One region of the Actinomadura graeca genome, then DNA from elsewhere that is predicted to be linked to it. Evidence: riboswitches for the same ligand, from Rfam matches in the RefSeq annotation. Region 1 holds a riboswitch; each other region holds the start of a gene.
The links. A riboswitch is a leader RNA that binds a small molecule or an ion and turns the genes downstream of it on or off. The one in region 1 is predicted to bind cobalamin.
Positions count from the first base shown of each region.

Region 2: another riboswitch for cobalamin. It lies ahead of AGRA3207_RS31215 (CbtB domain-containing protein); the one in region 1 lies ahead of AGRA3207_RS19915 (kynureninase).
Region 3: another riboswitch for cobalamin. It lies ahead of AGRA3207_RS09410 (putative cobaltochelatase); the one in region 1 lies ahead of AGRA3207_RS19915 (kynureninase).

Region 1 covers NZ_CP059572.1:4,509,520-4,519,858, reverse strand. Annotated here, with positions in the region: gene AGRA3207_RS19960 (rhodanese-like domain-containing protein) at 1-38, shown strand, start outside; gene AGRA3207_RS19955 (hypothetical protein) at 38-427, shown strand; gene AGRA3207_RS19950 (helix-turn-helix domain-containing protein) at 1,079-1,381, shown strand; gene AGRA3207_RS19945 (hypothetical protein) at 1,465-1,740, shown strand; gene AGRA3207_RS19940 (ABC transporter ATP-binding protein) at 1,875-2,582, shown strand; gene AGRA3207_RS19935 (hypothetical protein) at 2,585-4,099, shown strand; gene AGRA3207_RS19930 (hypothetical protein) at 4,047-4,322, shown strand; gene AGRA3207_RS19925 (hypothetical protein) at 4,378-4,878, shown strand; cobalamin riboswitch at 4,932-5,054, shown strand; gene AGRA3207_RS19915 (kynureninase) at 5,348-6,550, shown strand; gene AGRA3207_RS19910 (VOC family protein) at 6,624-7,010, shown strand; gene AGRA3207_RS19905 (CsbD family protein) at 7,166-7,339, opposite strand; gene AGRA3207_RS19900 (hypothetical protein) at 7,605-8,117, shown strand; gene AGRA3207_RS19895 (hypothetical protein) at 8,282-9,397, shown strand; gene AGRA3207_RS19890 (DUF6506 family protein) at 9,431-10,012, opposite strand; gene AGRA3207_RS19885 (eCIS core domain-containing protein) at 10,111-10,339, opposite strand, start outside.
Region 2 covers NZ_CP059572.1:7,028,686-7,039,024, reverse strand. Annotated here, with positions in the region: gene AGRA3207_RS31225 (3-isopropylmalate dehydrogenase) at 1-379, opposite strand, end outside; gene AGRA3207_RS31220 (LuxR C-terminal-related transcriptional regulator) at 423-3,131, opposite strand; cobalamin riboswitch at 3,281-3,451, shown strand; gene AGRA3207_RS31215 (CbtB domain-containing protein) at 3,483-3,713, shown strand; gene AGRA3207_RS31210 (CbtA family protein) at 3,724-4,464, shown strand; gene AGRA3207_RS31205 ((2Fe-2S)-binding protein) at 4,498-5,199, opposite strand; gene serA (phosphoglycerate dehydrogenase) at 5,802-7,391, opposite strand; gene AGRA3207_RS31195 (thymidylate synthase family protein) at 7,728-8,366, opposite strand; gene AGRA3207_RS31190 (DUF2079 domain-containing protein) at 8,745-10,277, opposite strand; gene AGRA3207_RS31185 (FtsX-like permease family protein) at 10,317-10,339, opposite strand, start outside.
Region 3 covers NZ_CP059572.1:2,046,747-2,057,085, reverse strand. Annotated here, with positions in the region: gene AGRA3207_RS09430 (LLM class F420-dependent oxidoreductase) at 27-1,046, opposite strand; gene AGRA3207_RS09425 (DUF397 domain-containing protein) at 1,302-1,502, opposite strand; gene AGRA3207_RS09420 (helix-turn-helix domain-containing protein) at 1,499-2,344, opposite strand; gene AGRA3207_RS09415 (ATP-binding protein) at 2,537-3,055, shown strand; cobalamin riboswitch at 3,149-3,280, shown strand; gene AGRA3207_RS09410 (putative cobaltochelatase) at 3,336-5,426, shown strand; gene cobO (cob(I)yrinic acid a,c-diamide adenosyltransferase) at 5,532-6,146, shown strand; gene AGRA3207_RS09400 (cobyrinic acid a,c-diamide synthase CobB) at 6,140-7,561, shown strand; gene AGRA3207_RS09395 (GNAT family N-acetyltransferase) at 7,558-8,169, shown strand; gene AGRA3207_RS09390 (hypothetical protein) at 8,166-8,672, shown strand; gene AGRA3207_RS09385 (cobalamin biosynthesis bifunctional protein CbiET) at 8,669-9,664, shown strand; gene AGRA3207_RS09380 (cobalamin biosynthesis protein) at 9,661-10,230, shown strand; gene AGRA3207_RS09375 (precorrin-8X methylmutase) at 10,320-10,339, shown strand, end outside.

The DNA.
Region 1 (10,339 bases):
TGCGGGTTCCCCGGGGCGTACACGGCGGCGAGCGGTGATGGGCACCCTCGGCGAAAGGTTCGCCCGCGCGCTGGCCGCGAAGGATCGCCACGCGCTGCGGACGCTGCTCGGCGACCCGATCGACTTCAAGGCCCTGACCCCCGGACGGCACTGGGACGCCGAGAGCGCCGACGAGGTCGTCGACGGGATCGTCCTCGGCCGCTGGTTCGAACCCGACGACCACATCGAACGCCTCCTCCATGTCGCCACCGACCGCGTGGGCGACCGTGAACACCTCTCCTATCGCCTCGAAGTCCGCACCGGAGACGGCCGGCACCTGGTCGAGCAGCAGGTCTACTACGCCGTCGCCGACGACCGGATCGTCTGGCTTCGCGTCCTCTGCTCGGGATTCCGTCCCGTCCCGGCCGACGTCCTGCGCCCGAGCTGAGAGCGCGACCGGCGGACGTCCTCCATTCCGCTGTGGCGGGGCCCGCTCCGGGCCGGGAGGCCCGGAGCACGGGTCCGCGCCGACGGCCTCCGCGCACGGCATCCCCTGCCCGAACAGCGCCGCCGCCCGGCTGAGGGCAATGGTGTACAGACCGCCCTGAGGAAACCTTTAGTTATCTTGGTATGTTCCAATCGGGCACTGTGGCCGAAGTGCTTATCAGGTGGCCCTGGGGTCGTACATCGTGGAGAACCCTGACAATCATCGGATGGACCCTTAGCGCGGCACCGCTTCTCGATGACGCGCTTTACTGAGGATCAACCTTCCTGTTAGTGTCGGCCTAAAATTTGGCGGTCCTGTTCACCGGCGAGCTTGCGCGATCGTCCGGAGGCTCCCGGGGGCCAAGGGGAGATAGACCTTGGAGGACCGCAGCGCAGGGGCGTCCGGCCGCCGCACCGGGGACTTACCGACCCTCCCCGTGTACCCCCGCCGCCGGGCGGCCGCCATGGTGAAGGAAAGGGTCACGTGCGGGATGCCCGCAGGCGGTTCGCGGACCGCGCGGGCGACCCCGTGTTTCTCGAAGAGTTGGGCGGCCCGGCGCGGTAGCCGGGCGCGAGCGCCCGGCGAGGAGGGCGTCACCACACGGGGGGATGCATGGTGAAGATCAAGGCAGGGGAATCGGAGCTCGACTGGCTGGCGGACTCGCTGCGTCTCGTCGGCCGCCTCACGCCCAGAGAACTCCAAGTCTTTCTGTACTTAGGTTACGGATGTGACAACCGGTCCATATCCCAGAACCTTCAGATATCCGAACGCACCGTCAAGCGCCACATCACCTCCATCATGGAGAAGCTGGTGGTCCAATCCAGGCTCCAGGCCGGACTGGTGTCCTTCGTCATCAGCCAGGCGCCGGCCTGTGAATGGAACCAAAGTAGCAGTCCCTTCGATTCCAGCCCCTAAGGTCCAATGGCCCCGCAGAGAAGCATCGGCGACATTATCTGTCAGGCGCGGAGACGCCGCGCCTGACAGAGGGAGGAAGCCGTATGTCGATGACAGTACCCGCACTGGTGACGAAATCCGTCACCGCGCGCATGCTCGACCGGCGCACGCGCGCGGTGGAGTCGATCAAGAAGAGGATCGACGAGGGACTGGTCCGTTACGACGCCTGGTTCCTGGTCTTCGTCGCGGTCATCCTCGCCTTAGGGGCCACCCTGCTCGCGGGGATGGCGGTCTGGTGCGTGGTCAAGCAGCACAAGACGTTCACCGGCCACTGGCAGTACAAGAACTTCGGCCTGAAGGTCTACTTCGAATGCAGGTGACCTAGGCCGCCAGGCGGTTGGTCGACGTTTTTCAGTGCGGTGCCCAGGCGGGTGAATTCGCCAGCAACAGCCCAGCCCGCCTGGGCACCACCACCTGATGGACTCGGCGAAAGACCAACGTGACAATGAGCCAGTTGACTGTCAATAAGGTGAGCTACTCCTACGACGGCATCGTCAACGTCCTCGCGGACGTCTCGCTGTCGGTCGAGGAAGGGGTGATCGTCGGCCTGGTCGGGCCCAACGGTTCCGGCAAGTCCACGCTGATCAAGAACATCTTCGATCTGCTGAGGCTCCAGTCCGGGTCGATCAGCATCGGCGGCCACAAGCACGCGTCCGCCGAGGCGAAGTCGATGGGCATGTACCTGTCCAGCAACGACTACCTGCCGGAGTTCCTCACCGCCCGCGAGTACGTCTCGCTGCTGGGGGACCTGTTCCAGGTCGACGTGGACCATTCCGAGGCGCAGGAGCTGTTCCGCAGGTTCTCGATGGACGGACGCTACGGGCACCTCATCGAGGACTACTCCCACGGCATGCGCAAGAAGACGCAGCTGGTGTCCGCGCTCATCATGCGCCGGCCCCTGACCATCATCGACGAGACGCTCAACGGGATCGACCTCGAAGCGCTCCACCTCAGCGAGAAGGAATTCCGGCGCGTGCGCGACGAGGGACGGTCGATCCTCCTGTGCACCCACGACTTCCCCGTCCTGGAACGGCTCGCGGACCGCATCGTCTTCCTCGACCTCGGGCACGTCGTCTCCGACGCGCCCACCTCGGACCTCATCGACGAGTACGGCTCCCTGAGCGACATGGTGTTCCACCACCTCGGAACGGACGGCCGGTGAGCATGCGACTGCGACACTCCGCCGCCCTGGCCCGGCTGCTCTTCGTCTTCTTCCGGCGCAGGGTCCTGAAAATGGGCGTCCTGCGGTCCACTCCGGTGAAGGTCTTCGCGTTATCGGCCGCGGCGTTACTCCTCGGGGTCCTGTGCGCGTCCGCGTACTTCTTTCTCAAGTCGCTGGTCGACGACATGGCCGCCTGGCGGCTGCTGTTCGACACATCGACGGTCTCCCTCGTCCTGTGGGTGCAGATCGCCTTCCTGCTGGTGAAGGTGCTCTTCATCAATGCGGAGGGAATGCTCACGCTGAGCTATCAGCTGCCGCTGACGAACCGTGAACGGTCCGTGGCGTTCTTGATGTACGAGGCGGGCACGACGGGGATCGTCGCCGGAGTGGGTTTCGTTTCGCTCGCCGTGAGCGCGCTGCTGCTGCTCGGCCCGGACGCCGTCCCGCGTATCACCGCGTCGATCATCCTGCCCGTCCTCCTGACATACCTCGCCCTGAGCGTCGTGTACCAGCTCCTGGCGCGGCTGTGGGGGCTGATAGGACTCAGCCGCATCGCGGGCGTCCTGTCCGTCCTCGTGATGTTCGGGCTGGTGGTTCTGTATTCGGTCCAGATGCGGACGCTCATCACGGACGTCAGCGAGGACTATCTCGAAAAGCGGACCCGCTATTCGTGGGTCACGTCGGTGTCGTGGTCGTGGCACCGGTACGGCGCCGTCCCCGCCCTCGCGGGCGCGGTGCTCCTCGCGGCCGTGCTCATGGTCCTCACACTGGCGCTCACTCCGAACCAGCACGTCCGCCAGTCGCGGTTCCTGAACGTCTCGATGGGCAGGCTGCCGGGCCGTTTCCTCAACGCCTATGACTGGTGTCTGCTCCGCAACTCGCAGACATCGATCGGTGCCGTGATGACCGTCGCGCTGTTCGCCTACCTGACGCTGCGATCCGCGGTCAATCCCATGTGGAGCCTCGCCGTCCTTTCCCTGGGCGGTCTTTACCAGTTCACCGCGACGCAGCCGCTGCGGATGATCCCCGGCACGGCCACCTCCCCCTGGCGGATCTACGGGCGGCTGGTCAAGGCGCAGGTCGTCCTGCTGGTCCTGTTCGCCGTGCCGGGACTCGCGATCCTCCTCGCGGCCGACCGGGACGCCTTCGTCCAGAGCGGCCCGGCCCTGCTCGGCTGCCTCGGCGGCGTGGTCATGACCACCTGCATCAGCATCGTCTTCCCCGCGGAGAAGGACAATCCGTTCTCCGTCTTCCTGGGCCTTTCCGCGTTCGGCGTCGCGTTCGCGCTGGCGGCCATCGGGCTGGGCCTGCTCAATCTGCCGCCGTGGGCGGCCAGAGGAGTCCTCGGCGGAGCGTGCGCGCTGTCCGTCTGGTACGCGGTCCAGGGAATCCGGATCAGTGAATCGAGGAGAAGGAATGATAAAGGCACGGTGGGTCATGACGTCCGCTCTCGCGTCGGTCCTGTTGACCCTGGCGATCGCGGTGACGGCCCTTCTGTATCTCATGTTCTCAACTGACGGTGACAAGCCGATCTACCGGGAGACGCTGTTCGGATCGCTTTTCTTCAAGGCGAAGCCCACGGGCAACGGGGCGACCGGGGTGACCATGGGCGTGGCCAATCCCACGGCCCTGATCGTCATTTTCGTGGTCGCCACCGCGGTCCTCACGATGACCCACATCACCTACCGGGGGTTGAAGCACCGCCGTGAGCAGCTCATCAAGCAGCAGACCGGCGCCTGACCCCTCCGCCGGCGATCCGGCGCCCGGTCCCTCCGCCCACGACCGGGACGGGCCGGTGGTCCGCGCGGTCGCCGCGGCCGTGGTCCTGCAGGTCTGGCCGCTGCTGGCCTTCCTCGGCGGCCTCCTGGCCGTGGCGCTGGCGTGGTTCGCGTCGTCCGGCGACGGCGTCCCGGCGGAGATGGCGTGGTGGTTCTTCAAGGCGGCGGCATTGGGCCTGGCGGGCTCCTTCGCCCTGCACGAGGTGGCGCACGTGGTGGTGCTCAAGCGCCTTCCCCACGTCACGCACATCGCCATCGAGCGGACGATGTGGCGCACATCGGTGATCCCAGCGGGGACGATGACGGCCCTCCAGAGCGCGGGCGTCGCCGTGGCCGGTCCGTCCTCGTGCGTGATCGTCGGCGCCGGGCTGTGGAGCATGGGACTCGACCGGGCCCTGGCCTGGTGGTATCTCGTCCACCTCGTGTTCCTCCTGCCCTTCTTCGGCGACGGCCGGAACCTGGTGCACGGCCTCCGTGAGGCGGTCGCCCTGCGCCGGGCCCGGCGGACACGGGAGTGAGAGTATCTACATGTGGTGTTGGTAGGACTATGGCACCACAAGATGTATGGTTCCTCTGACGTTGGCTCACCCGTCCCACCCAGGGACGGGTGTCGTAAGAGGGAACCCGGTGCGATTCCGGGACTGCCCCGCCAACCCCTTCGCCTTCATGGAACTGCAGGACGTCCAGGAGCTGTCCAACTTCTTCGAGCGCCGGGTCTCGGCCTACCAGATCGGCACGGAAGGCGCCGTCAGCCTCGACGAGGAGTTCTGAGAACCGTTGCAGGCACGTGGTCTTTTGCCTGCGGGACGCAGGTTCGATGCGCCGGGCGGGGCACGACAAGAATCTGCCAAACATGCCATGTCATTTGACGTGCTCCGCCAGGCGCGACACATTCGAAGGCGCCCCCTTCTTGGTGCTGTGCATTCGTCGTGGGCTCCCAGAAACACACCACCGGCAAGGCCACCAGGCGAGAGGTCGACTATGAACGTGCGCGTATCCGAGTCCCTGAACGAGGAAGCCGAGCGGCTGGACGCCGCAGATCCGCTGGCCCATGTGCGGAAGCGATTCGTCCTGCCCGCGGGCCAGATCTATATGGAGAGCACGTGTCTGGGGCCGCTGACCTCCTCGGTCTCGGCCGCCGTTCGCGAGGCGGTCGACGTCCAGTGGGGTCGGCGGCTCATCGACGGATGGTGGGAGGACGGATGGTGGGAGGCCCCCGCCCGCGCCGGAGACAAGATCGGGCGGCTGCTGGGCGCCGCCCCCGGCCAGGTGGTGGTCAGTGACTCCACCACGGTGCAGCTGTTCAACGCCCTCGTCGCGGCGTCCCGGCTGCGTCCCGGCCGCAAGGTGATCCTGAGCGTCACGACACAGTTCCCGACCGCCCGGTACATCACCGACTCGGCCGCGCGGATGCTGGACCTGACCGTCCGGCGCGTCCCCCCGGCCGAGATCGAACGCTACCTCCGGGCCGACGGCGAGGCCATCGGGGTGCTGCTCCACGAACCGGTCGACTTCCGCACCGGCGAGCTCTACGACCTCGCGGGCCTCACCCGCGCCGCCCACGCCGCCGGCTGCGTCACGGTGTGGGATCTGTGCCACGCCGCCGGGATCGTTCCCGTCGACCTGGACGCCAACGACGTGGACATGGCGGTCGGCTGCACCTACAAGTACCTGTGCGGCGGCCCCGGCTCACCGGCGTTCATCTACGTCGGCGGGCGTCACCAGAACGTCTTCGACCAGCCGCTCCCCGGCTGGAACGGCCACGAGTACCCGTTCGGCATGCGCGACACCTACCAGGGCGCGCCCAGCATCGCCCGCGCCCGCATCGGCACCCCGCCGATCATCTCCATGATCGCGCTCGAAGCGGCCCTGGACGCCTACGACGCCGTCGACATGCGGCAGGTGCGTCAACGCAGCCTGTCGCTGACGGGCTTCTTCATGACCTGCGCGGAGGAACTCCTCACGGGGACGGCCGCGTCCGTGGCCACACCGCGGGAGCCGCAGCGCCGGGCCGGTCACGTCGCGGTCTGCCACGGCGACGCGCCGAAGATCGTCCAGGAGCTCAGGGACAACGGCGTCGCGGCCGACCATCGTCCGCCGGACCTGATGCGGTTCGGCCTCCACCCCCTCTACACCACCCACCGCGAGGTTTACGCCGCGGTGTGCACGCTCCGCGATCTGGTGGTCTGAGCGTCCGCGGAACGATCCCGCCGGACGGTCCGCCGGCCCTGGACGCACGTGGACGCTCCCTAGACTCGCCCTCATGCTCAGACTCGGATTCCCGGTGATCGGCGTGACCGACGTCCCGCGCGCCGTGGCCTTCTGGACGTCGGCGCTGAACCTGGTCGCCACATCGGAGTGGGAGGCGCCCACCTGGAGGACCCTTGAGCACGCGGACGGGTCGGGCCGGGCACTCGCGCTGATGTTCAGCGAGTCGCCCGTCCAGGAACACCCGCGCATCCACCTCGACCTGATGGTGGACACCACGGCCGAGCAGGAAGCCGAGGTGGAGCGTCTGATCGGCCTCGGAGCCGAGAGGATCACGTGGGACCTGTACCCGCCGGACCCTGACTTCGTCGTCCTCGCCGACCCGGACGGCAACCGCTTCTGCGTCGTGGATCTGAGCCGGGCCCCCTCCGGCCCGGCGTAACAAGCGCCACGCCGCCCCGCATCGCGCCCGCCGCCCCGCCCCGCCCCGCGCCACGCCGCGTCGCGTCGCGTCGCGGGTCGTGCGTCGGCCAAAGCTCCGGGCAGAGGCAGGCCACCGCTCCTGGCGGTGGCCTGCCTCGATCCCTGGACGCTCGATCAGTCGGTGAAGGCGTCCTTGGCCTTCTCACCGGCCTGCTTGAGGTCCCCCTTGACCTGGTCGTTCTTGCCCTCCGCCTCAAGGCGCTCGTTGCCGGTCACCTTGCCGGCGACTTCCTTGGCCTTGCCCTTGAGCTTGTCGCCGGTGTTGGCCGCCTTGTCCTTGTTCCCCATGGGAAGCCGTCCTCCCTGTTCGCCCTGATCAGTACGCATCTGCCTTACCCGTCCAAAATGCGATGATGCGCGGCCGAACCGCCGAGGCCCCGCAGTTCGACCCGCTCGCACCCTCCTGACCAGGCTGTTTCCTCGCGACAGCGTGGGTGGCGACACCGTCGTTCGACGAGGTGGTGGTGCTTTTGTCACTGCTGCCGTCAGTCAATGGGCGCGGGCATCGTGGTGTACTCGTCTGATAACTGAGCGTGACAAGGGAGGTTTTGTCATGACCACTACCGCCCCCCGACGTGCGTTGACAGTGCGCGCCGCCACGCTGGTGGCGAGCGCCGTCCTCACAGCCACCGCGATGGCCGGCCTGGCCGGCGCCGCCACCGCCGGAACCCCTGGAGGCACGGTCGACGCCGTCCTCGGTGCCCCGGCGCCACAGAACGAGGCCGCGCCCGGCGGCACGGCGGCGCAGGACGACGCAGCGCCGGGCGCGGAGACGGACCAGAACGACGCCGCCACCAAGGCCGCTCCCTGCTGGCCCAGCGGGGGCCGATGGTGGTGCAACAACCGCCGCGGCGCGAAGGTCGTCGCCAGGGACGGCGCCCTCGTCGGCTACATGTACACCACGACGAGCTGGTTCAGTTACCGGTGTGAAGGCGGACGCAACAACAACGGGCCGCACCCCAACCGGTGGGCCTATACCCAGGCCGACAATGGCCGATGGGGATACATGAGCGACGGCGACATCAACAGCGAGACCAACCCTCTACCCGCCCGCGGACACTGCTGATCGAGTCCGCCGCGCCCCGTCCCACCGACAGGTCCGAAGGTGTTCTTCCGGGCGAAGCGCAACGCGCCCGGGAGAACATCTGATACCCACGCGCTCCAGGACGGCACCGGCCATGGCGATGACGTCCGCGAAACGGTCGCTACGCCGATCGAAGGGACCGTGACATGACCATCACGGACCAATGGTTCTATCCCCGCGAACTCGAAGGCGATCTGGCGGAATCCGGGCTGAGCCCCGGCCGGATAGCCGAGACGCTGGCGCAGACCTGGGAGTACAACCGGTCGGTCGTCCCGCACTTCACGAACTGGGACCGCTATCTGGCACTGGCCCGGCTGTGCGCGGTCGGGATCGTCGGGGAGGTCTTCGGGGACATGGTCGACGTGCTGTCCCCGGCTCCCATCCTCGGCTACGACATCGACGAACTCCTGGACGAGCTGTTCGGGAATGGCGCCGTCCGCGACGAGATGGCGCGTGAATACCGGGCGTCCCTGCTGTTCATGACGGAGAAGTCCAGCGGACGCAGGAACTCACGATTGATGCGCTGCTACGCCGACGCGCTGGCGCATTCGCCGATCGACTGGTTCCGGTTACGTGACTGCGACGCGATGCTCCGGTTCTTCATCGCCGCCGCGATCGCCTGCAACGACGACGTCGCCTGGCTCGGCGAGCGGGATTACCGCCTTGTCACCGAGATGGGGGTGGGGCTCTATGACGCGGTGGCCTTCTACAAACATCGGGCCGAGGGCGAGATCCACAACACCTACGCATACGTCGGCCCAGAGGTCCGCCAGGCGGCCTTCCGTTCCTACCGCGAGGCGCTCTGGGCGCTGGACACCCAGTGGGCCCGCACCACCGCCGGACGCAGCGCCGTCAATTTCACGCGGCTGCTCGGTGGCCCGATCCACGTGATGATGCGCAGATACCGGTTCGTCGAGGACGGCCTCAAGCTCGGCGAACCGGAGACCACGCAGGTCGTCGCCCTGACACGCAAGAACACCAAGCTTTGGTACCGCAACGATGTCACCAGCGCCGCCGACGAACGGTACGAGGCCGTCCTGGCCCAGAAGGACCGGGTGCTGTTCGCGGGACTCGCCAACATGCTCACCCGGCCCGATACCGACAAATGCCCGCGGTGTCGCCGCCGCCCTGTCTACGGCGCCGAGGAGATCGGCGAGTTCGGCGGGATCGAGCCGTGCCCGCCATGCCGCGCGACCTGGCAAGACCACCTGCGGACCTTCCCTGAGCGCGCCCGCGACCTCCTATCCCGCGCCTCCGGCTGACGTCCCGGCCCGGGGGGACACGGGCTCGTGACGTCATGCCTCAGCACGCCGGTATGCGCTGACACCGACGGGCACTCGGCCGTCCACCGCGCGGATGACCGACTCGGCCCCCTCGGGCCCGGATCCGCCGTACAGCTCGATCAGATGCAGCTCTCCGGCCATCTTCCCGGCCACCTGCCCGCCGGCCGCCTCGTCGGGCACCGCCACGAAGGTCGTCCTGCCGCCGTCCGCCTTCTCGCGCACCACCACGTCGATGGACGGATCGGCGCCGTCGTGCACGATGATGAACGCCTCCGACAGCGCCTCCCCGGCCTCGAAACGCGTCTTGTACGAGGCCACGCCGGTCAGCGACTCGAACCCGTAATAGATGGCCCCCACGGGCACCTTCCCACCGCTCGCCCGCCCGGCCGCGGCGTGCGGCACGGCACCGAACCCGCCGCAGAGCTCGATCTGCGTCACCCCTTCGCCGACCAGCCGGGACACCAGCCCGACCATGTGCTCCGGCCCGTCGACCGCCCGCACACGTGTGCGTCCGCCGCCGTTCTGAATCGTCATGACGTCGGCCGACGGGTCGGCGCCCGCCTCCTCAAAAATGATCACCCTGTCGTCGCTCATGCGAGCGACTCTGTCACCTCGACCAAACTTGAGGTCAACCGGATCGCCGACAGAGAGAACCCCAGACGGCCCATTCCGGATGCCGCCGATCGCCGGCTCTAGCCGCGGAGCAGGACGCTGAGCGTGACCCGGTCGGGGAACAGGTTGTCCCAGTCCCACTGTTCGTGCCAGCTCTGAAACTGCTTTTCGGCGCCGTACATCTGGAAGTACCACTGGGGGTCGTTGCTGCTCAGCGTCTCCGTGCCCTCGTGCCTGGCGTAGTTCTCCATCGTGATGTAGTCGGTGCCGCTCTTGGCGATGACCCCGCCGTAGTGGAAGTCCACCGAT
Region 2 (10,339 bases), 2.5 Mb from region 1:
CGATGTCCTCGGGCGTCACGCCCGCCAGCGGGGTGGCGACCCCCGGGTACAGGCGGACGGGCCGCAGGTTGACGTAGTGGTCCAGCTCGAACCGGGCCCGCAGCAGCAGACCGCGCTCCAGCGTGCCGCTGGGGACGCCGGGGTCGCCGACCGCGCCGAGCAGGATGACGGCCTGGCCGCGCAGCTCCTCCAGGACCGAGTCCGGCAGCGTCTCGCCGGTGCGGTGCCAGCGCGCGGCGCCCAGGTCGTAGGACGTCCGCTCGAACGTCAGGTCGCCGGACGACGCGACGGCGTCGAGGACCTTCAGGCCCTCGGAGACCACCTCGGGGCCGATCCCGTCACCGGGGATGACGGCCAGTCGAATACTGCGGGAAGCCATGCGCGCACTCTACTGCAAACGTCTCAGTGCTTGGGCTTTCATCTCAAATCCCGGGACGTCGGTCTCGCCGCGGGCGTTCTACCTGCGGACCCGCCGGAGGGCCGTCCCGGGTGAGCGCGGCGGGCAGGTCGCCGCGGTCACGGACGCCGAGCCGTTCGTAGACCGCGCCGAGGTGGTTGGCGACCGTCCGGACCGACAGCACGAGCCGCTCGGCGATCTCCCGGTTCCCGAGGCCCTGCGCGGCGAGTCGCGCGACCTCCAGCTGCCGCTCGGTGAGCCCCGGCGCCGCGAGGCCCGTGAGCGCGGGCGTGCGGGCGCCCTGGCAGTGCCGCGCGAGGCCCCACGCCCGGATCTCCGACGCCTGGGACGCGCGGGCGGCGCCGGCGCGCCGGTGCGCGCGGGCGGCCATCGCGGCGGCCTCGGCGGCGTGCAGGAGCAGCCCCATCCCCGCGAAGTCCTCGGCGACCGCGTCGAGCGCGTCCCCGTCCCGGGCGACGGCGGACGCGGCGTGCCGGGCGCAGGCCCGCACGAGCGGCCCGTCCACCCGCACGGCCAGCTCGGCGAGGCGCGCGGCTGCCCGCCCGGGGTCGCCCAGCCGGACGGCGTCGTGCAGCGCGAACATCTCGTAGCCGTGCATGCCCCGCGCGGCGGCCTCGGCGGCCGTGGCGAGCGCGGCGTCGCGGGCGGCGGAGGCGCCGTCGCGCAGCAGCGTCACCCACGTCCCGGCAAGCCGGTGCGGGAAGTCGACCAGGTAGTAGGTGGGCAGCGTCCGCCGCGCCGCCTCGGCCAGCGCCCGCTCGGCCGCGGGCAGGTCGCCGAGCAGCGCGGCGGAGTGCGCCATCTCGCCGTGGCACAGGCCCGCGAACCCGGTGCGCCCGTCGCCGGACCCGGCGCCGAGGCGGGCGACGCCCTCCCGGCAGGAGCGCAGCGCGTCCTGGACGGCCCCGCGGGCCCGCTGGACCTGCGCCCGGTGACCGAGGAGCCCGGCGACGCCGAGGTCCCACTCGCCGTAGCCGGCGAAGCGTTCGATCATGCCGCGGCCCGCCGTCTCGGCACGGCCCGCCGCGCCCGAGAACAGCAGGGCCGACATCCGGGCGCAGGCGATGTCGAGCTCCACCACCGAGACCTCGTGGCGCGGCCCGGCCGCGCCGCGAGGCAGCCCCCCGGCCAGCCGCAGGCACTCCCCCGTCCGCCCGGCGTGCGCCGTCTCCAGGCACTCGGCCGCGATGGCGTGGACGGCCTGGTCCTCGCGCAGCCGCCCGGACGACCGGACGCGGCCGAGCGCCTCCCGGGCCTGCGCGAACTCGCCGAGGAGCAGGTGGACGCGGGCGCCGAGCAGGTCGATGTCCCGCAGCTCGACACGGCCGGTCATGCCCGCCCTCGCCTCGTCCAGCAGGCGCAGCGCGTCATCGCCGCGCCCGAGCGCGAGGACGAGCCCGAGCGCGCGGGTCGTGGCGTACCTGGAACGCTCCCGGTCGGTGCGGGGACGGTCGGCCGGGGACGCGGCCACCGACTCCAGCAGCGCCTCGCCCTCCTCGCCCCGGCCGGTGACGTACAGGATCCCGGCGAGCGGGAGCGCGGCCTCCAGCCCGCCCCCCGCGTCCAGCGCCGCCCGCGCGAACCGCTCGGCGAGGGCCAGGTCGTAGGCGCCGCGGGCCCGCAGGCACGCCTGGAGGGCGAGCGCCGGGTCGGCCGCGGTGCCGCTGTCCAGCCGCCAGACCGCGACGCGCAGCAGGTCCTCGCGGCGGCGCATGCCGGTGCGCTCCACCGTGTCGGCGAGGGCGGCCCGCCGGCGCCGCGCCCGCAGCACCGGCGTGCGATCGCGGGTCACCTCGCCGAACAGCGGATGCGCCAGCCACGCCTGGAGCCGCCGCCCCCGCCGGGCGCAGACGATCATGTGCCGTTCCTCGGCCCGCTCGACGGCCTCCGGCGAGGTGAGCGCGGCCAGCACCGGCACGCCGACCGGCTCCCCGAACGTCACGTACTCCAGGACGGCCAGTTCCTCGGGCCCGACGGCGCCGAGACGCGCCCCGACCAGCTCCCCCAGCCGCGGCGAGACCGGCAGGTCGCCCTTCCAGCGCCACACGCCCCGCACCTGCCCCAGCCGTCCCGCGGCGGTCCCGGCCAGCACCAGCTCGCGCAGGAACAGCAGGTTGCCGCGGGTCTCCCGCCACAGCCTGCGGGTCGTGCCGTCTTCCACCTGCCCGCCGAGCACCGCCTCCAGGACCGCGCCGGTCTCGGCCGCCGGCAGCGGTTCCAGCTCCAGGCGCCGCGCCAGCTCGTCCTTCCATAACGCGAGGACGGGGTCGGGCATCGCCTCCCCGGCCCGGACGGTCGCGAGCACCCGCGCCCGCTCGTGCACGACCAGATGGTGGACGAGCGCCGCCGAGCTCGGGTCGAGCAGGTGCGCGTCGTCCACCGCGAGCAGCAGCCGCGCCGGGTCGCCCTGCGCGCCCACCGCGTCCGCCGCCCACCGCAACGGGTTGACCACCGCGGTCCCGGGCCGCCGCGCGGGCAGCACGTGGCCGAACGCGCCGAAGGGGATGCGGGCGCCCGCGCGGGTGGCGCCGACCCGCACCACCCGGTACCGGCCGGGCTCCAGCCCCCGCAGCGCCTCCGCCGCCAAACGGGTCTTGCCGACTCCGGCCTCCCCCGCGACCACGACACCGCGCCCGCCGCCGCCCGTCCCGAGCAGTTCGCGCACCTCGTCCAGCGTCGCCCCGCGGCCGGTGAAAGGCCAGGTTGTCCCCACCTGCCGATGGTAAGGACGCGGGACCCGCCACGGATACACGGCAGCCGGAAACGGCCACGGCGCGTCACCGCCCGGTCGCCGGAACCGGCCGCTCCCCAGGTCGCCGACTTGACGCAGGGGCGGGCAAAGGGGACGCTCTGAGCGACAAGTCAACATAAGAGGCGACGGTGCGCAGGAACCTGGTGCGATTCCAGGACGGTCCCGCCACTGTGACCAGGGAGTCTCCCCCGCTTCGCGACCACGGCCGGGCGTCCGGCCGGAAGGTCGGGAGGAGGCGGCGATCTGGGAGTCAGGACACTGACCCGTCGTCCTCCCGCTACCGGGGCGAGTGCACCCCGTGAGGAGACCCCCATGGCCCAGTCCGCCATCCCGTCCGCGACACCGTCCCCGCGGACGGAGCCCGCGCCGCTGCGCGTGCCGGTCCGCGAGATCCTGCCGTGGGCGGTCCTCGCCGCCGTCCTCGGCGTTGTCCTGATCTACTTCGTCGGCGCCGAGCAGGGCGCCACCTCGCTCTTCGGCGGGACGTGGGTGCACGAGTTCACGCACGACGGCCGGCACCTGCTCGGCTTCCCCTGCCACTGAGCCGCCGCACATGATGAGATCTCTGCTGGTCCGCGGCATGCTCGTCGGTCTCGCCGCCGCGGCCGCCGCGCTGCTGATCGCCTGGCTCTACGGCGAGCCGCAGGTCGGCCACGCCATCGCGTTCGAGGAGGCCAAGGCGCACGCCGCGCACGAGGGGCACGAGCCGGAGGTGGTGAGCCGGACCGTCCAGAAGACGTCCGGGCTGATCACGGCGATGGCGGTGTACGGGGTGGCGCTCGGCGGGCTGTTCTCGATCGCGTTCGCGTTCGCCCACGGGCGGCTCGGGAACCTCGGCGCCCGCGCCACGGCGGCCCTGGTCGCCCTGGCCGGGTTCGTGGCGATCGAGCTCGTCCCGTTCCTGAAGTACCCGGCGACGCCGCCCGCGGTCGGCGACCCCGAGTCCATCGGGAGCCGGACGGCGCTGTACTTCGGCATGGTCGCGCTGGGGCTGCTGGCCACCATCGCCGCGGTGATCGTGTGCCTGCGGCTGGTCCCGCGGCTCGGCGCCTGGAACGCGACGATCGCGTCCGTCCTCGGGTTCGCGGTGGTGGTCGGGGTGGTCTACCGGCTCACGCCGAAGCCCGACGCCATCCCTGAGCATTTCCCGGCCACCGTCCTCTGGGACTTCCGGATCGCCTCGCTGGGCGTCCAGCTCGTCCTGTGGGCGACGATCGGGCTGCTGTTCGGGTACCTCACCGAACGGGCGTTCGCGCGCCGTCCGTCCGGCGCCGCGGTCCCCGCCGGCGCCTGACCCGCACGTGCCGCCCCGCCGCCGGCCTCCGGGTCAGCGGCGGGCCGGCCGGCCGGGCAGCAGGGCGCAGTCGCCGCACATCTCGCCGCCCGGCGGCACCCGGTAGTACAGGCAGCAGTTGCGGCGGACGAAGCCGCCCGCCTCGAACGCGCCCGTCCCGGCGAGCGGCTCACGGGCGAGCACCTCGCGGACGAGGGCGGCGCGTTCCGGCGAGGGCGGGCCGACGTTCAGGGACCCGGCGAGCGCCGACGCCGCGTTGCCCCAGAGCAGGCCGTCCGCCAGGCCGACGAAGGTGAGCATCGTCTCGCGCAGCGGCCCGAGCTGCCCGGTGACGACCTCGCGGTGGAGCAGCCCAGCGGTCTCCCGCACACTCGCGGCCCGCCATCCGGAGGGCCGGGCGAGCCACAGCGCCACGGGCGCGCCGGGCGCCCAGCGCCAGTGCAGCCCGGACAGGTCGGGAACGACACCGCGCGCCGCCGCCGCGACCATGGGCGACCACAGCCGCGACGCGAGCCCCTGGAACAGGATGGACGCGGCGACACGCCGTTCACCGGTCCCGAGCCGTTCGGCGTACTTGGCGGTGAGGTCCATGAGCCGGTCGCGGTCCCGTTCGGGGAACGGCCGCCAGGTCGGGTCCGCCTCCTCGGCGGGCTCGGTGACGATCTCGAAGTAGGGCCCGAGCCGCGCGGCCTCACGCAGCGCGTCCACGACCTCGGAGGGCTCGGCGAGGAGCATCCGCCCACTGTAATGCGATCAGGGACCGTCCCCGGACGGGACGGTCCCTGATCGGCGGGCGCCTACCTGGACGGGTGGCCGCCGTTGTCGCGGCGGTCCAGGGCGGTCTGCAGGGCGCGGGCCGCCTCTTCCTCCGCGTCGTCGGCGGGCGCGTTGTTCATGACGTGGTTCATGCCGTTCACTCCGGGATTCGCTGTGCTGTGGCCGTGGGCCGCCGGGGGTCCGTGGGTCGCACGGACCGGTGTCGTATCGGACTCACGGCCAGGCAGAGCCTCCGCAGCGGGTGCCGGCCTGCCGATGATCAGGCCCCGCTGCGGCAGCGAAGGATTACCACGAAGCGCCGCATGACTACCGCCACGTTACCCGCCGTCCGGACCAACGTCCCGACCCGTGGCGTAAAATCTCACAATCTGAGACACGCAAAGACCACGATCATCCCTCGGGACGACCTCAACGGTCACGCGAGCGCGCTACCAGCCCGGGAAGGCGATGCCGAAGGCGAGCCTTCCCGGGCTGATCGCGAAGCGATGACGCGCTCGCCCAAGCACGGTCAAGGGGGCGAGCCGCCAGGCGAGCTCCCTTGGGCCGGGATTGCAATAAATTCAGCCTTCGAGGTCGACCCGGCGGCCCATGTCGGCGCCGACCTCGGCGGTGATCGCGTCGACGAGCTGCGGGGCGATGGCGGAGTCGACGGTGAGCGCGATCAGCGCCTTGCCGCCCTTGGCGGCCCGGCCGACCTGCATCCCGGCGATGTTGACCTCGGCGTCGCCGAGCAGCTTGCCGACGGCGCCGACGATGCCGGGCCGGTCGACGTAGGTGAAGAACGCCATGTGCTCGGTCGGGACGAGCTCCATGTTGTAGCCGTTGATCTCGATGATGCGCTCGGCGTGCCGGGGGCCGGTGAGGGTGCCGGACACCGAGACCACCGAGCCGTCGGACATCGTGCCGCGGACCTGCACGACGTTGCGCCAGTCGGGGCTGTCCTCGCTGGTCGTGAGCGTGACCTCGACGCCGCGGTCGCGGGCCAGGAGGGGCGCGTTGACGAAGGTCACGGCCTCCTCGGTGACGTCCACGAACACGCCCTTGAGCGCGGCGAGCTCCAGGACCTTGACGTCGTGCTCGGCGATCTCGCCGCGCACCACCACGTCCAGCCGGACGGGGACGCCGCCGGCGAGCGCGGTGAAGATCCGTCCGAGCTTCTCGGCGAGCGGGAGGCCGGGCTTGACGTCCTCGGCGACGGCGCCGCCCTGGACGTTCACCGCGTCGGGGACGAACTCGCCGGACAGCGCCAGCTTCACCGAGCGGGCGACCTGCGTGCCGGCCTTCTCCTGCGCCTCGTGGGTGCTCGCACCGAGGTGCGGGGTGACGACGACGGAGTCGTGGTGGAACAGGGGGCTGTCGGTGCACGGCTCGGTGCTGAACACGTCGAGGCCGGCGCCGGCGACCCGGCCGTCCTTCAGCGCGAGGTCGAGGGCCTCCTCGTCGACGATCCCGCCGCGGGCGGCGTTGACGACGCGCACGCTCGGCTTGACCCGGTGCAGCTCGCGGTCGCCGATGAGGCCGAGGGTCTCGGGGGTCTTCGGCAGGTGGACGGTGATGAAGTCGCTCTCGCGGAGCAGCTCGTCGAGCGTGACGAGCTTCACTCCGAGCTGCGCGGCGCGGGCGGCCTGGACGTAGGGGTCGAAGGCGATCACGTTCATGTCGAACGCGGCGAGGCGCTGGGCGACGAGCACGCCGATGCGGCCGAGGCCGAGGACGCCGGCGGTCTTGCCCTGGAGCTCGACGCCGGTGTACTTGGAGCGTTTCCACTCGCCCTGCTTGAGGGCGGCATGGCCCTGTGGCACGTTCCGCGCGGTGGCCAGCAGCAGCGCGATGGCGTGCTCGGCGGCGGTGACGATGTTGGAGGTCGGGGCGTTGACGACCATGACGCCGGCCTTGGTGGCGGCTTCCACGTCCACGTTGTCGAGGCCGACGCCGGCGCGGGCGACGACCCGGAGCCGCCGGGCGCTCTGGAAGACCTCGGCGGTGACCTTGGTGGCGCTGCGGACGATCAGCGCGTCGACGTCGGCAACGGCGGGCAGCAGGAGCGCCTTGTCGCTGCCGTCGACGTGACGGACCTCGAAATCGGACTCCAGCACGGCGATGCCGGCCGGGGAGAGCTCTTCTGCGACGAGGACGACGGGCTTGCTCAAGGAAACAGTCCTTCGGATGTCGGATGTGCGCGGTCGGATGTGCACTCTGCGGGGCGGCGCGCGTGCCGGTGGGCACGGTGCGCCGCTGAAGGCGTGCAGGTGAAGTCGCGAGTCACCTCGTCGTGCTCTCGGCCCCCGCAGGCGAGTCTATCCCTCGCCGGCCTCCGGGTCGGCGGCAGCCGGGACTTCCGCGGCGGCCCGTCCGGACCTGGCCCCACCACATTCCGTCAAGCCACGTCAAATCGGGTCAGGTCCGGCCCCGGCACGGTCCCTTGTGGGGGGCCGACCTCCCACACCCCCCGGAACGGCGCGGTGTCCAGGCCGCGTCAGGCCGCGTCAGGCCGCGTTGTGCTCGGGCATCGCGGTCAGCACGGAGGCGACCCGCTCGGCGTCGGCCACCAGCAGGTGCGGGACGTCCACGAACACCCGCAGGGGCCCCGCCGGCAGTCCCAGCTCCTCGGCGACCTGGAGCTGGACGCCGCGCAGCGGGATGTAGGTGAGGTAGCAGGGGTACACGTCCTGCGACCGGAACATCCCGGTCATGATCAGCCGGTATCCGCGGATGCGGAACGACAGCGCGGTCAGCCTGGGCAGGCCCTCGGACGGCTCGCCCGGGAGCGTCAGCGAGATCCACGCGCTCGTGGTCCACGGCCGGGCCCGCAGCAGGCCCACGACCCAGGCGAGCTGGTCCACCCCGTCGAGGTCGTGCAGCCGCGGCCCGTACCGGCCCTGGACGACGCGCCTGGTGCGCTCCTGGGCCCGCCGGACGAGGCCCGCCCGGTCGCCGTGCTCGCGGAGGATCGGGTCCTCCCAGCTCAGCGAGGCCACCTCGAAGAGCAGCGGCGGGCCCTCGATGATGGGCCCGCGGTCGTCCATGCCGGCCTCGCCGGCCGTCCACACGTGCCGGAGCACGCCGATCCACGCCTGCCCGCACGTCTCCCATCGCTGGACCTCACGGCCCTCTGGCGCCGCCATGTCACGGCTCCCCGCCAAGGGCCGCCCTGCGGCCCGCTTTGCCGAGAGGGTGATTACCTGCCTCCGGCATTGGCGCGGGGGGAAGAAATTCCGCCGCCCGCCGCCGCAGCCCGTTCGCGTTGTTCTCGATCAGCCCGTCACCGCTCATGCGCTCCGCCCCAACGCCGCCCGGCAGCGGTCACACGAGTGTTAGCGCAGGCAGGTCTCCTGGCCGGCCGCGGCCGTCGCGACTTTCTTCAAGTATCCAGCAAAGCAGACGAAAAGTGTAGGTTTATTCGTCCTCCGCCGCCCTTCACCGGCATTCTGACTGGATCTGTGACGCACTGTCATTGGACGCCTTGTCCAAAGGTCCGGGTTTATCGGCCGTACAGGCCGCGTTCACCAGGGATCGGCTACGTTCCGGTGAAGGACGACGTATCCGTCCTGGCGGTAGACCTCCCGGTATCCGGCCGCGAGCAGCGATTCCACCCGGCGGCGCTGCTCGGCCACCGTCCGGAAGGGGAACTCCAGACGCTCGACGTCGGCGATCACCCAGGGAGCGCGGCGCGGCTGCCCGTCCCACAGCAGGACGCGGGTGCGGGTCGTGAGCGCGGGGCCGATCGCGTTGGCCGACTCGACGAGGACCCCGTCGGGGATCCGGGACGCGACGGCCGCCGCCGCGCGGGCGCGCTCGTTCCGCCGCCACAGCGCGGGATCGGCCAGGTGGGCGAAGGCGAAGAAGGGCACGCACACGACCGCCGCGGTCAGCAGCGCGGCGCCGGGCAGCGGGGGCGGGATCCGGGTGGCCCGCAGCGGCCCGAACCGCCCGCGCAGCCGCGCGGCCCCGTCCACGGCCGCCATGACGAGCACGGCGACGATGAACGCGTTGTAGTGGTAGTGGGGCTCCCACCAGTTGCCGAAGCGGCTGGCGAGCATCCGCTCGGCCAGCAGCGGCAGGACGGTCAGCGTCAGCGGCGACGCCAGCGGGAGCAGCAGCAGCGGCAGGACGAGCAGCGCCATCGTGCCGAGCTTGTGCGGGGGCGTGCCGAGGACGGCCAGCACGTCCCACGGGTGCGTGAGGGCGTACACGGCGGCGTGCGGCAGGTCGGGGCCGAGCGACCCGTAGGCCCAGTAGTAGTCGTTGTCGCCGCCGAAGACGGCGATGATCAGCCGCGAGCACACCCAGGTCGCGACGAGGCCGCCGACGATGTAGGCGAGGCCCGCGCGCCGGTCGCCGCGCGGCAGCCATCCCCCGCCGTCGGCGTCGCGGTGCTCGTGCCGGGTGAGCAGGAAGATCCCGAAGCCCACCAGCAGGAGGCCCATGTCCTCCTTGACCAGCAGGAGGGCCAGGGCGGCGGCCGCCGCCGCGCCGCGGCGCCCCGCGTCGTAGCGCTCGACCATGAGCGCCGACAGCACCGGCACGAACGCGACCTCGTGGAAGTCGAAGGCGAGGGCCTCGGCGACGGGCCAGGACAGCGCGTACGCGGCGGCCGCGCAGTACGCGGCGCCCGCGCCGAAGCGGCGCTCGGCGTAGCGCCAGATCGGCACGATCGCGAGGGCGAACAGCACCGCCTGCGCGACCAGCAGCGTCCCCGGCCCGTCGTGGACCCAGTACAGCGGGGCCAGCAGCGCGAGGATCGGAGAGAAGTGGTCGCCGAGGATCGCGAAGTGGGGGCCGAACCCGTTGTGGACGCCCTTGACCATCGCGACGGGCAGCTCGAACCGGCTGTAGGAGCGGATGGCCTGGTCGAAGATCACCAGGTCGTAGCTGCTCGCCCGGAACGCGCGCAGCCGCATGAGCGAGTACGCGGCGTACAGCGCCGCGCTCGCCGCGACGAGCGCCCACAGCGCCACGCGCCGCCGCCGCGTCCCTTCCCGGCGGCCGACCGGGGCCTCGTCCACGGGCCCCTCCACCACAACCGCCTCAGCCACGCGCCGGACGCTACCAGCCCACCGGCACCGCCCGGGCGATCAGGAGGCGATGCGGTGCGACA
Region 3 (10,339 bases), 2.5 Mb from region 1:
TGTGCGATCGGGCACGTCCGGGGTCGTCAGGCGTCCACCAGGCCCTTGAGCGCGCGCAGGGTCGGCTCGTCCCGGACCCCGGCGACGAGGACGGTGGTGACGGGGCTGTCGCGCCAGAGCTGGAGCCGTTCCTTGATCCGCCCGATCGGGCCGAGGAGGGAGACCGAGTCGGCCAGCTCGTCCGGCACGGCGGTGATCGCCTCGGCGCGCCGGCCGTCCAGGAAGAGCTCCTGGACACGCCGCGCGGGCTCGGCGTAGCCCAGCCGGCCGATCATGTCGAGGTGGAAGTTGCGGTCGCGGGCGCCCATCCCGCCGATGTAGAACGCCAGCGGGATCTTCGCGAACTCCAGCGCGGCGGGCAGGTCGTCGGTGACGATCGTGGCGACGGTCGCGGCGATCTCGAAGCCGTCCGGGCGCCCGGCGAGGGACGCCCCGAAGACCGGCTCGATCTGTGCGGGGTCGACGAACAGCGGCAGCCAGCCCTGGGCGATCTCGGCGGACAGCGCGACGTTCTTCGGCCCCTCCGCGCCGAGGTAGACGGGGATGTCCGGGCGGACCGGGTGCGCGATCGACTTCAGCGGCTTGCCCAGGCCGGTCCCGCCGGGGAACGGCAGCGGGTAGTGCGGGCCGTCGCTGGTGACCGGGCCCTCGCGCCGCCAGACCTGGCGGACGATGTCGAGGTACTCGCGGGTGCGGGCGAGCGGCTTCGGGAACGGGCGGCCGTACCAGCCCTCCACGACCTGCGGGCCGGACGCGCCGAGCCCGAGGATCACGCGCCCGCCGGAGAGCGCGTCGAGCGTGAGGGCGTGCATGGCGGTCGCGGTGGGGGTCCGCGCCGACATCTGCGCCACGGCGGTGCCGAGCCTGATGCGGGACGTGCGGGCGGCGTACCAGGTCAGCGGGGTGAACACGTCCGAGCCGTACGCCTCGGCGGTGAACACCGAGTCATAGCCGCACCGTTCGGCGGCGAGGACGGTCTCGGTCTGGTCGTCGGGGTCGCGATGCCAGTAGCCGACGTTGATGCCGAGCTTGAGTTCCGCGGTCACGATGCACCCTCCGGTTGTCGACACCGCGAGCCTAAGCCGTGCCCGCCGCGATTCCGGCCGCCCTTGCACGCGGGCGGACGCCGATGGGCGGCGCAGATGGGCGCCGATGGGGCGCGCGGATGGGCGCGGCCTGGAAAGGAACCCGGAAATGGTCCAGATGGACAGAGCCTGACAATTGGAAAGATCGTGACAATTCCGGTGGAGGCCCGGGGGCCGCGGCATGTGCCGCGGCCCCCGGATCGTGTGTCGCGGGTGTCAGACCTCCCTGATCGATGCCAGGAGCGTCCGCCAGGCGTCCGGCGTCAGCACCAGAGCCGGGCCGCCGGGGTCTTTCGAGTCGCGCACAGCGTGCAGATCACTGGAAAGGGGGGCCACCTCGACGCACTGGTCGCCACTTCCGCTATGGGACGACGTGCGCCACGTGGCTCCGCTGAGTGCGCGCTGCAGGTTGATCACGGGCTGCTCCTTGCTGCCTCGGCGATGAGGTGCGCGGAATCCTCGGGGGACAGGGCGGCCGCCTCGATCCGATCGAAGCGGTCCCTATGTTTTGCTATTTCCTCGGCACTCTCAAGGTAAACGTCACCCATGGTGCCCTCTACGTAGGCGATATCGGGGTCAGCGGGGTTCGGATACGACAATATGGTGAAACGTCCGTCAAGTCCGGCATGTGCCTGTGCGGTATAGGGAAGTACCTGAATCGTCACGGATGGGCGGGTCTTCACGGCCAGGTTGAGCGCGTCCAGCTGCGCGCGCATCACCTCCCGGCCGCCGATGTGGCGGTGCAGCACCGACTCGTCGAACACCACGTGCAGCCGCGGCGCGCTCTCCCGGTCCAGCAGCGCCTGCCGGATCTTGCGCGCGGCGATCCTGCGCTCGATCTCCTCCGGGCTCGGCAGCAGCCGGCCCGAGGTGATCACCGCGCGGGAGTACGGCTCGATCTGCAGCAGCCCGTGGATCAGCTGCGGGTCCCACGTGCGGATGTGGGACGCCTCGTCCTCCAGCGCGACGTAGCTTCCGGTGAACACGTCCTGGTAGGCCGTCCACCAGCCGCGCTGCCCGGCCTGCCGGGCCAGGGTGATGAGCGCGTCCCGCGCCGGGCTCGGGACGCCGTACAGGTCGAGGATGTCGGCGATGTCGCCGGGACGCGGCCGGGTCTGGCTCGTCTCCAGCCGGGACACGGTGGCCCGGGACCAGTCGAGCCGGTCCGCTACCTCCTGCAGGGTCAGCCCCTGCTCCTCGCGAAGCTTGCGCAGTTCCCGGGCCAGCCGGCGGCCGCGGACCGTAGGGCGGTAGGTCATGGCAGTGGAGTCTCCTCACTCTGGCGCCGCCCCACAACGCGAATGGCCAACCCCGCGCGGGGACAGAGCAATCTCGGCAAGGCGGTTGCGAAGGTGAGAATCTCACGAGACGCTTGAATCTGTGACGACTCGGGGACTGAAAGTAATCGACGACGCAGGAGCGCGCACGAGCGCGCCACCCCGGGAGGACCCGTGAAGACCTCGCCTGACATCACCGACGCCGCGCGTGTGGTGCCGCCCCGCCGGGCGCTGCTCGGCGGCAGGATCAGACCCGGCCGGGTCTGGCCCCTGCCCGGAGGGCCGGGTTGCGCCGGATACGCCCGGCGCGCCCTCGCCGAGGCGCTCACCGCGCTGCGGGCGTCCAGGGACGTCATCGCCGACGCCCAGCTGATGGTCAGCGAGCTGGCCACCAACGCCCACCAGCACGCGTGCGACCACAGCCCCCACGAGCTGTGGTTCGATCCGTGCGACGACGGCGCCGGGGAGGCGCGCTGCGCGGTCTTCGACGCCTTCGCCGACGCGGGGCTTCCGGGCTATTCCTGGACGTCGGGCGACTGCGGGCGCGGGCTCAGCATCGTCCGGGAGCTGTCCGGAGGACGCTGGGGCATGCTGCGGGCCCGGTCGCGGACGGGGGCTCCCGTCCACGGCAAGGCCGTCTGGTTCGCCGTGCCGGTGCGCGTCCCGGCGGGGCCGCCCCTCGCCGCGTCCTGACGTCCCGCCGCGTCCCGGTGCCTCGGGGGCGCGCCCGGGGGCGGGGGGCGCGACGGCGGCGGGTGTGCGATCCTGTGCCTGCGACGGAAGCGGAGGAACCCGGTGCGAATCCGGGGCTGTCCCGCAACTGTGACCAGGGGAGCTCTCCCTCGCTCGCGCCACGGCGGGCCCGCACGGGCCGGCTGGAAGGCCGAGGGGGAGCGGGGATCCGGGAGCCAGGAGACTCCGGCCGTCGGACAGGAACCGCCACGGGCGTGGACACCCGAGGAAAGGACGAGGCATGCCCCCTGATGCGCCGACGGGCACCGACGGGCCGAGGGAACGCGGGGGGACCGCGCGCTACCCCTTCTCCGCCGTCGTCGGGATGGACGACCTCAAGCTGGCGCTGCTGGTCAACGCCGTCTCGCCGGGCGTGGGCGGCGTGCTGGTGCGCGGCGAGAAGGGCACCGCGAAGTCGACGATCGTCCGGGCCCTGGCGGCGCTGCTGCCGCCGGTCGCGGTCGTCCCCGGCTGCCGCTTCTCCTGCGACCCGCACGCGCCCGACCCGTCCTGCCCCGACGGCCCGCACGGCGTCCCCGGCCCCCAGCCGGACGCGGGACGGGCGGACGCGGCGGCGGAGCGGGCCGCGCGGCTCGTGGAGCTGCCGGTCGGCGCGTCGGAGGACCGCCTCACCGGGTCGCTGGACATCGAGCGCGCCCTGACCGAGGGCGTGCGGGCGTTCGAACCGGGCCTGCTCGCCGCGGCGCACCGCGGCGTGCTGTACGTCGACGAGGTCAACCTCCTGCACGACCACCTCGTCGACCTGCTCCTGGACGCGGCGGCGATGGGCGAGTCGTACGTCGAGCGGGAGGGCGTGTCGGTCCGGCACGCGGCGCGGTTCCTGCTGGTGGGGACGATGAACCCGGAGGAGGGCGAGCTGCGCCCGCAGCTCCTCGACCGGTTCGGGCTGACCGTCGAGGTCGCCGCGACCCGCGACCCCGGGGAGCGCGCCGAGGTCGTCCGGCGGCGGCTGCGGTTCGAGGACGACCCGGCGGCGTTCGCCGCGGGCTGGGCCGGGGACGAGGCGGCGCTGGCCGCGCGGATCGCCGCGGCGCGGGACCGGCTGCCCGGCGTCGAGCTGACCGACGCCGCGGTCCGCCAGATCACGGCGGTGTGCGCCTCGTTCGAGGTGGACGGGCTGCGCGCCGACCTGGTCACGGCGCGCGCGGCCATCGCCCTGGCCGCCTGGCACGGGCGGCCCGCGGTCACGTCCGAGGACGTGCGCACCGCGGCGCGGCTGGCCCTGCCGCACCGGCGGCGCCGCGACCCGTTCGACGCGCCGGGCCTCGACCGGCAGAGACTCGACGAGGTCCTCGACGAGCACGCCGAACCGGACCGGGAGCAGGATCACGGGCCGGAGCCGGAAGACGGGGACGACCGGGGGCCGGAACCGCCCGACGACGACCCCGGGCCCCCCGACGGCGGGCCGGGCGGAGGCGCGGCGGACGAAGGTGCGACGGGCCCGCAGGACGGCGCGGAGCGCTCCGGCCCGCCGGAGCCGTCCGCGGAGAGCGGGCGAGGGCAGGCGGCGCAGGACGAGACCGCTCCCGCCGACGCCGCCTACAAGCCACGGCTGTTCACCGTGCCCGGCGTGGGCGCGGGTGCCCCCGGGCGCCGCTCCAAGGCACGCAGCCCGCACGGACGCGTGTCGGGTGCCCGTCCGGGCGCGCGCGGGCTGCACCTGACCGCCACGCTGCGCGCCGCCGCCCCGTACCAGAGCGCGCGCGGGCGGGTCGGCGCCGGGCTGATCGTGGTCCCGGGTGACCTGCGGGAGACCGTCCGGGACGGGCGTGAAGGCAACCTCGTGCTGTTCGTCGTGGACGCGAGCGGGTCGATGGCCGCACGCAAGCGGATGCGCGCGGTCAAGGGAGCGGTGCTCAGCCTGCTGCTGGACGCCTACCAGCGCCGCGACAAGGTCGGGCTCATCACGTTCCGGGGCTCGGACGCGGCGGTGGCGCTGCCGCCGACGTCGTCGGTGGAGGCCGGGGCGCGGCGCCTGGAGCGGCTGCCGACCGGCGGGCGGACCCCGCTGTCGGCCGGGCTGGTGCGCGCCGCCGAGGTGCTGCGGGTCGAGCGGCTGCGCGACCCCGCCCGCCGTCCGCTGCTGGTCGTGGTCACCGACGGCCGCGCCACGCACGGGCCCGATCCGGCGCGCGCGGCCGGGCTGCTCTCCGGCGTCGCGTCGGTGGTCGTCGACTGCGAGTCCGGGCCGGTGCGGCTCGGCCTGGCGGCCGCGCTGGGCGCGCGGCTGGGCGCGGAGGTCGTCCGGCTCGACCGGCTGGGCGCCGACTCGCTCGCCGGGGTCGTCCGGGACGCGCGGACCGTCGCGTGAGCCGCCTCGGCCGCCCGGGGCGCGCGTCGCGCCCGACCCGCATGACCCGCATGACCCGCATGACCCGCATGACCCGCATGGCCTGGTGGAAGGACGGGGACTGAGATGCCGCAGGGCAAGCCGGAGTACGTGCCGAGCGACGGGCTCACCACCCGGGAGCGCCGCAACCGGCCGCTGGTGATGGTGCACACCGGTCCCGGCAAGGGGAAGTCGACCGCCGCCTTCGGGCTCGCGCTGCGCGCCTGGAACCAGGGCTGGCCGATCGGGGTGTTCCAGTTCGTCAAGTCCGCCAAGTGGCGCATCGGCGAGGAGAACGCGCTGCTCGCGCTCGGCCGCCTGCACGCCGAGACCGGCGAGGGCGGGCCGGTGTCCTGGGCCAAGATGGGCGAGGGCTGGTCGTGGATCCAGCGGCCCGGCACCGAGGCCGACCACGAGGCGGACGCCCGCGAGGGCTGGGAGCAGATCAAGCGGGACCTCGCCGCCGAGACCTACCGCCTGTACGTCCTGGACGAGTTCACCTACCCGATGAAGTGGGGCTGGGTGGACGTCGGGGACGTCGTCGCCGCGCTGCGGGACCGGCCCGGCAACCAGCACGTCGTGATCACCGGGCGGGACGCCGACCCGCGGCTGGTGGAGGCGGCCGACCTCGTCACCGAGATGGGCAAGGTGCGGCATCCGATGGACCGCGGGCAGAAGGGCCAGAAGGGCATCGAGTGGTGAGCGTCCCGCGGCTCGTCGTCGCCGCGCCCTCGTCGGGGAGCGGGAAGACGACCGTGGCGACCGGGCTGATGGCCGCGTTCGCCGCCCGCGGGCTGGAGGTCTCGCCGCACAAGGTCGGCCCGGACTACATCGACCCGGGCTACCACGCGCTGGCGACGGGCCGCCCGGGACGCAACCTCGACCCGTGGATGACGTCCGAGGAGCTCGTCGTCCCGCTGTTCCTGCATGGCGCCGCGGGCGCGGACGTCGCCGTCGTCGAGGGCGTCATGGGCATGTACGACGGAGCGACCGGTCCGGGGATGCCGGGTCTCGGCGCGTCCGGTTCCCTGGGCGGCGGGGACCCGGCCTCCACCGCGCACGTCGCGACGCTCCTGGACGCCCCGGTCGTGCTCGTCGTCGACGCGTCGGCGGCGGCGGGACGGTCCGTGGCGGCGCTCGTCCACGGTTTCCGCTCGTTCGGCACGGCCCGCGTCGCCGGGGTGATCCTCAACCGGCTGGGCTCGGACGGGCACGAGCGCATGTGCCGCGACGCCGTGGAGGAGCTGGGGCTGCCGGTGCTGGGCGCGCTGCGCCGCCGTGAGGACGCGGCGACGCCGTCCCGCCACCTGGGCCTCGTGCCCGCCGCCGAGCGTCACGCGGACGCGGTGGACGCCGTGCGGCGGCTGGGCGCGCTGGTGGCCTCGTCCTGCGACCTGGACGCCGTCCTGGCGCTGGCCCGCACCGCGCCCGCGCTGACGGCCGCGCCGTGGGACCCGGCGGAGGCGGTGGCGGAAGCGGGGAACGCGACCCCCGGGGAGAGGCCGCGCATCGCGGTCGCGGGCGGCCCGGCGTTCACGTTCGGCTACATGGAGAACGAGGAACTGCTGGACGCGGCGGGCGCGGAGGTCGTCCGGTTCGATCCGCTGCGCGACGAGGCCCTCCCCGAAGGGACGCGTGGCGTCGTCATCGGCGGCGGGTTCCCCGAGGTGTACGCGTCTGAGCTGTCGGCGAACGAGCCGCTGCGCATGGAGATCGGCGACTTCGCGAAGGCGTCGCGTCCCGTGTACGCCGAATGCGCAGGTCTCCTCTATCTCGCGCAGGAGCTGGACGGCGCGCCGATGTGCGCCGTCCTGGACGGCGTCAAGGCGACCATGGCCCCGCGGCTGACGCTGGGCTATCGTGCCGCGGTGGCGGTGGCCGATTCGGTCGTCGCCCGCACGGGGGAGAGGCTGCGCGGCCATGAGTTCCATCGCACGGTGACGGAACCGGGTCATGGCGCCGGGCGGCCGTGGCAGGCGGCGTGGCAATGGTCCACGTCGGGTCCGGAAGGTTTCGTGAAGGGCGGGTGCGTCGCGTCCTACCTGCACCTGCACTGGGCGGGGGCGCCCTGGCTCGCGGGCAGGCTGGTCGCCGCCTGCGGAGGGGAGCGCGTGTGAACGCCTTCGAGGGGAGCGTGCGCCTGGAGGGCGAGCGGCTCGTCCTGCGCCCGTTCGACCTGGACGACGCGGCCGACGTGATCGAGGTCATCCGCGCCGGGGAGGACTTCCTCCCGCCCAACTTCCCGAACCGGCTGGAGGCGCAGCCGCTGGCGTGGTTCCTCCGGGAGGGCGTCCACAACGTCCAGCGGCTCGGCGTGGGGATCCACCTGGCCGTCACGGACCGGCCCAACGAGCGTCTCATCGGCACCATCGGGCTTTTCCGAACCGACTGGAAGCAGCTCACCTGCGAGGTCGGCTACGGGATGCGGCCAAGCGCGCGCGGGCACGGATACGCGACGGAGGCGCTCTCCCTGGTCTCCCGATGGGCGCTGCGCGAGTGCGGGCTTTTCCGGGTGGAACTGCGCGCCCTGGTCTCCAACCACGCGTCGATCCGCGTGGCGGAGAAGGCCGGGTACCACCGCGAAGGGGTGGCGCGGGGAGCGGAGGTCGGCCCCGGCGGCGCCCACGAGGACATGGTGGTCTTCAGCATGATCGCGACCGATCCGCAGCCGGGGATCCCCTCCTGCGGGCTCGTCGCCCACGACCGCGGGGAGGGGCGGGCATGATCGCGCCGGACGCGGCGTCGCGCATCGCGGCGCAGGGCGGGACGACCCTGGTGATGTACGGGAAGGGCGCGGACGAGACGGCGCGCGCGATGCTGCCGAAACTTCCGGCCGTCTGCTTCGCGCCCGTCGACCTGCGGGAGCTGCGGGCCGCCGTCGAGCACGGCCTCGCGCAGGTCGTGCTGATCGCCGGGATGGACGAGCTGGCCGCGGCCGCCGGGGACGGTGGCGTCCTGGAGGCGATCACCCTGGACATGGACGGCGGGCGGGCCCTGGCCGACGAGGTCGCGGGGGCGCCCACCGCGCTGCGCGCCTACGAGCTGTGGGAGGCGGCCGGGAGGCTCGGGCCGTGCGGGCGCGAGCTGTGCCGCCGCGTCGCCGGCGAGCTGGAGCGCCACGCCGCCGAGGCCGCCGGGACGGACACGAGCCCGATCGCCGCGCAGGCCGTGCTGGTCGACTCCACGGGGCGGCGCATGGTCGGCATGTTCGGCCGGATGGCGCGATGATCCGCTCGTCCCTGGCGGAGCTGGCCTTCGCGCGGGCAGGGCTGTCCCGGGACGGCGCGCTCGTCGTGTCGGTGGACGAGTTCCGGCGGGCGGTGAACGTCTGCCGCGCCCATCCCAAGGTGGCCGTGCTGACGAGCCCTGGCGCGGGCCCGGCGGAACTGGCGCGCGCGCTGTTCCCGCAGACCCCGCGCTCGTTCGTGGTCTGCGAGGACCTGGACGGGCCCCGGGAACGCGTCGTGCACGTCCGTCCGGCCGAGGCCACCACCCGTCCGTGGAACGATCCGGACGTGGTCCTCGTCCTGGACGAGCGCCGTCCCCCCGACAAGACGGGCTGGATCTCCGGTGCCCTCCTGGGCCCGCCCGGATGGGCCCTGCCCCACGAGGCGTTCGGCGGCTCCGCCCTGGCACCCGAAATCCGGGCGTTCGTGCTGGCCCGCCTGGGGCCGCGCCTAGGCGACATGGTCTGGGACGTCGGTTCGGGCGATGGCTCTGTGGGCATCGAGTGCGCCCGCTTCGGAGCGGCCGTGGTCGCCGTCGAAAGCGAAGAGACGGCGTGCGAGCGCATACGGCGGAACGTCCGCGCGCACGGCGTGCGGGTGGCGGTGGCGCGAGGCGAGATCGCGCCCGGCGAGATCGCGCCCGGCCACGGGCATTCCGTCCTGGAGCACCTTCCCGGACCCGACGCCGTGTTCGCCCGGCACGGTGGCCAGGAGATGTCGGCCGCCCTCGCCGTGCACGCGGCGGAGACCCTGAGCCGGATGGTCGTCCTCGCGGCCGCCGAGGAGGCGCGGGCCATCCTCGACGTCCTCACGGAGCAGGGCTTCACCGCCGGTGCCGTCCGGCTCCAGGTGACGCCGCTCGCCCCCGCCGCGGCCTCGGGCGGTTCCGTGGTCGCCGTCTGGGCGCGGCGGGGCGGAACCGTCCCCGTGCCGCGCGCGCCGAGGACCGCCCGCCCGACGGAGACGGTCCCGATCGAGGGCCGCCTCCCATGAGCGGAGCACAGGATGACGAGTCGGCCGCGGAGTCCTCGCAGGCCGCGGTGACCTCGCGGTCCGCGGAGTCCTCGCAGGCCGTCCAGACCTCGGAGACCGCGGTCGTCGGCGTCGGGGCGTCGAGCGGGGCGAGCGCCCGCGAGGTGGGCGGCCTGATCGACCTCGTCCTCGCCGAGGCGGGCCTCGCGCCGCGGCAGGTCCGCTGTGTCGCCACCGCCGACGGACGGGCCGCCGAGCCGCTGCTGCGCGCCGCCGCCGGTTCCCGCGGGCTCCCGCTGGTCACCTACCCTGTGGCCGTGCTGGCGCGGGTCGGCGTGCCGCATCCGTCCGACGCCGTCCGCGCGCGGACGGGCACCGCCAGCGTCGCCGAGGCGGCCGCCCTGCACGCGGCCCTTCCCGCGGGCCGGGCGCCCGGCGGCGGGCAGGCCCGTCTCGTCGTGCGGAAGCGGCGGTCGGCCCACGCCACCGCCGCGGTCGCCACCGCGGCGCGCGAAGCCCCGGACGAGGACCCGGCGCATCAAGTCCGGCAAATCCTGTCCAACCGCCTTATGTCCGACAAGCCGTGAAACCCTGGTGCGCGACGCGGGCGCGGCCCGAGCGCGACGACAGACCGACCGGCGGCATCGAGGACCGCCGCGACCAGCCTGGAGGCTCAGTGACCGTACGCCAGCCCCA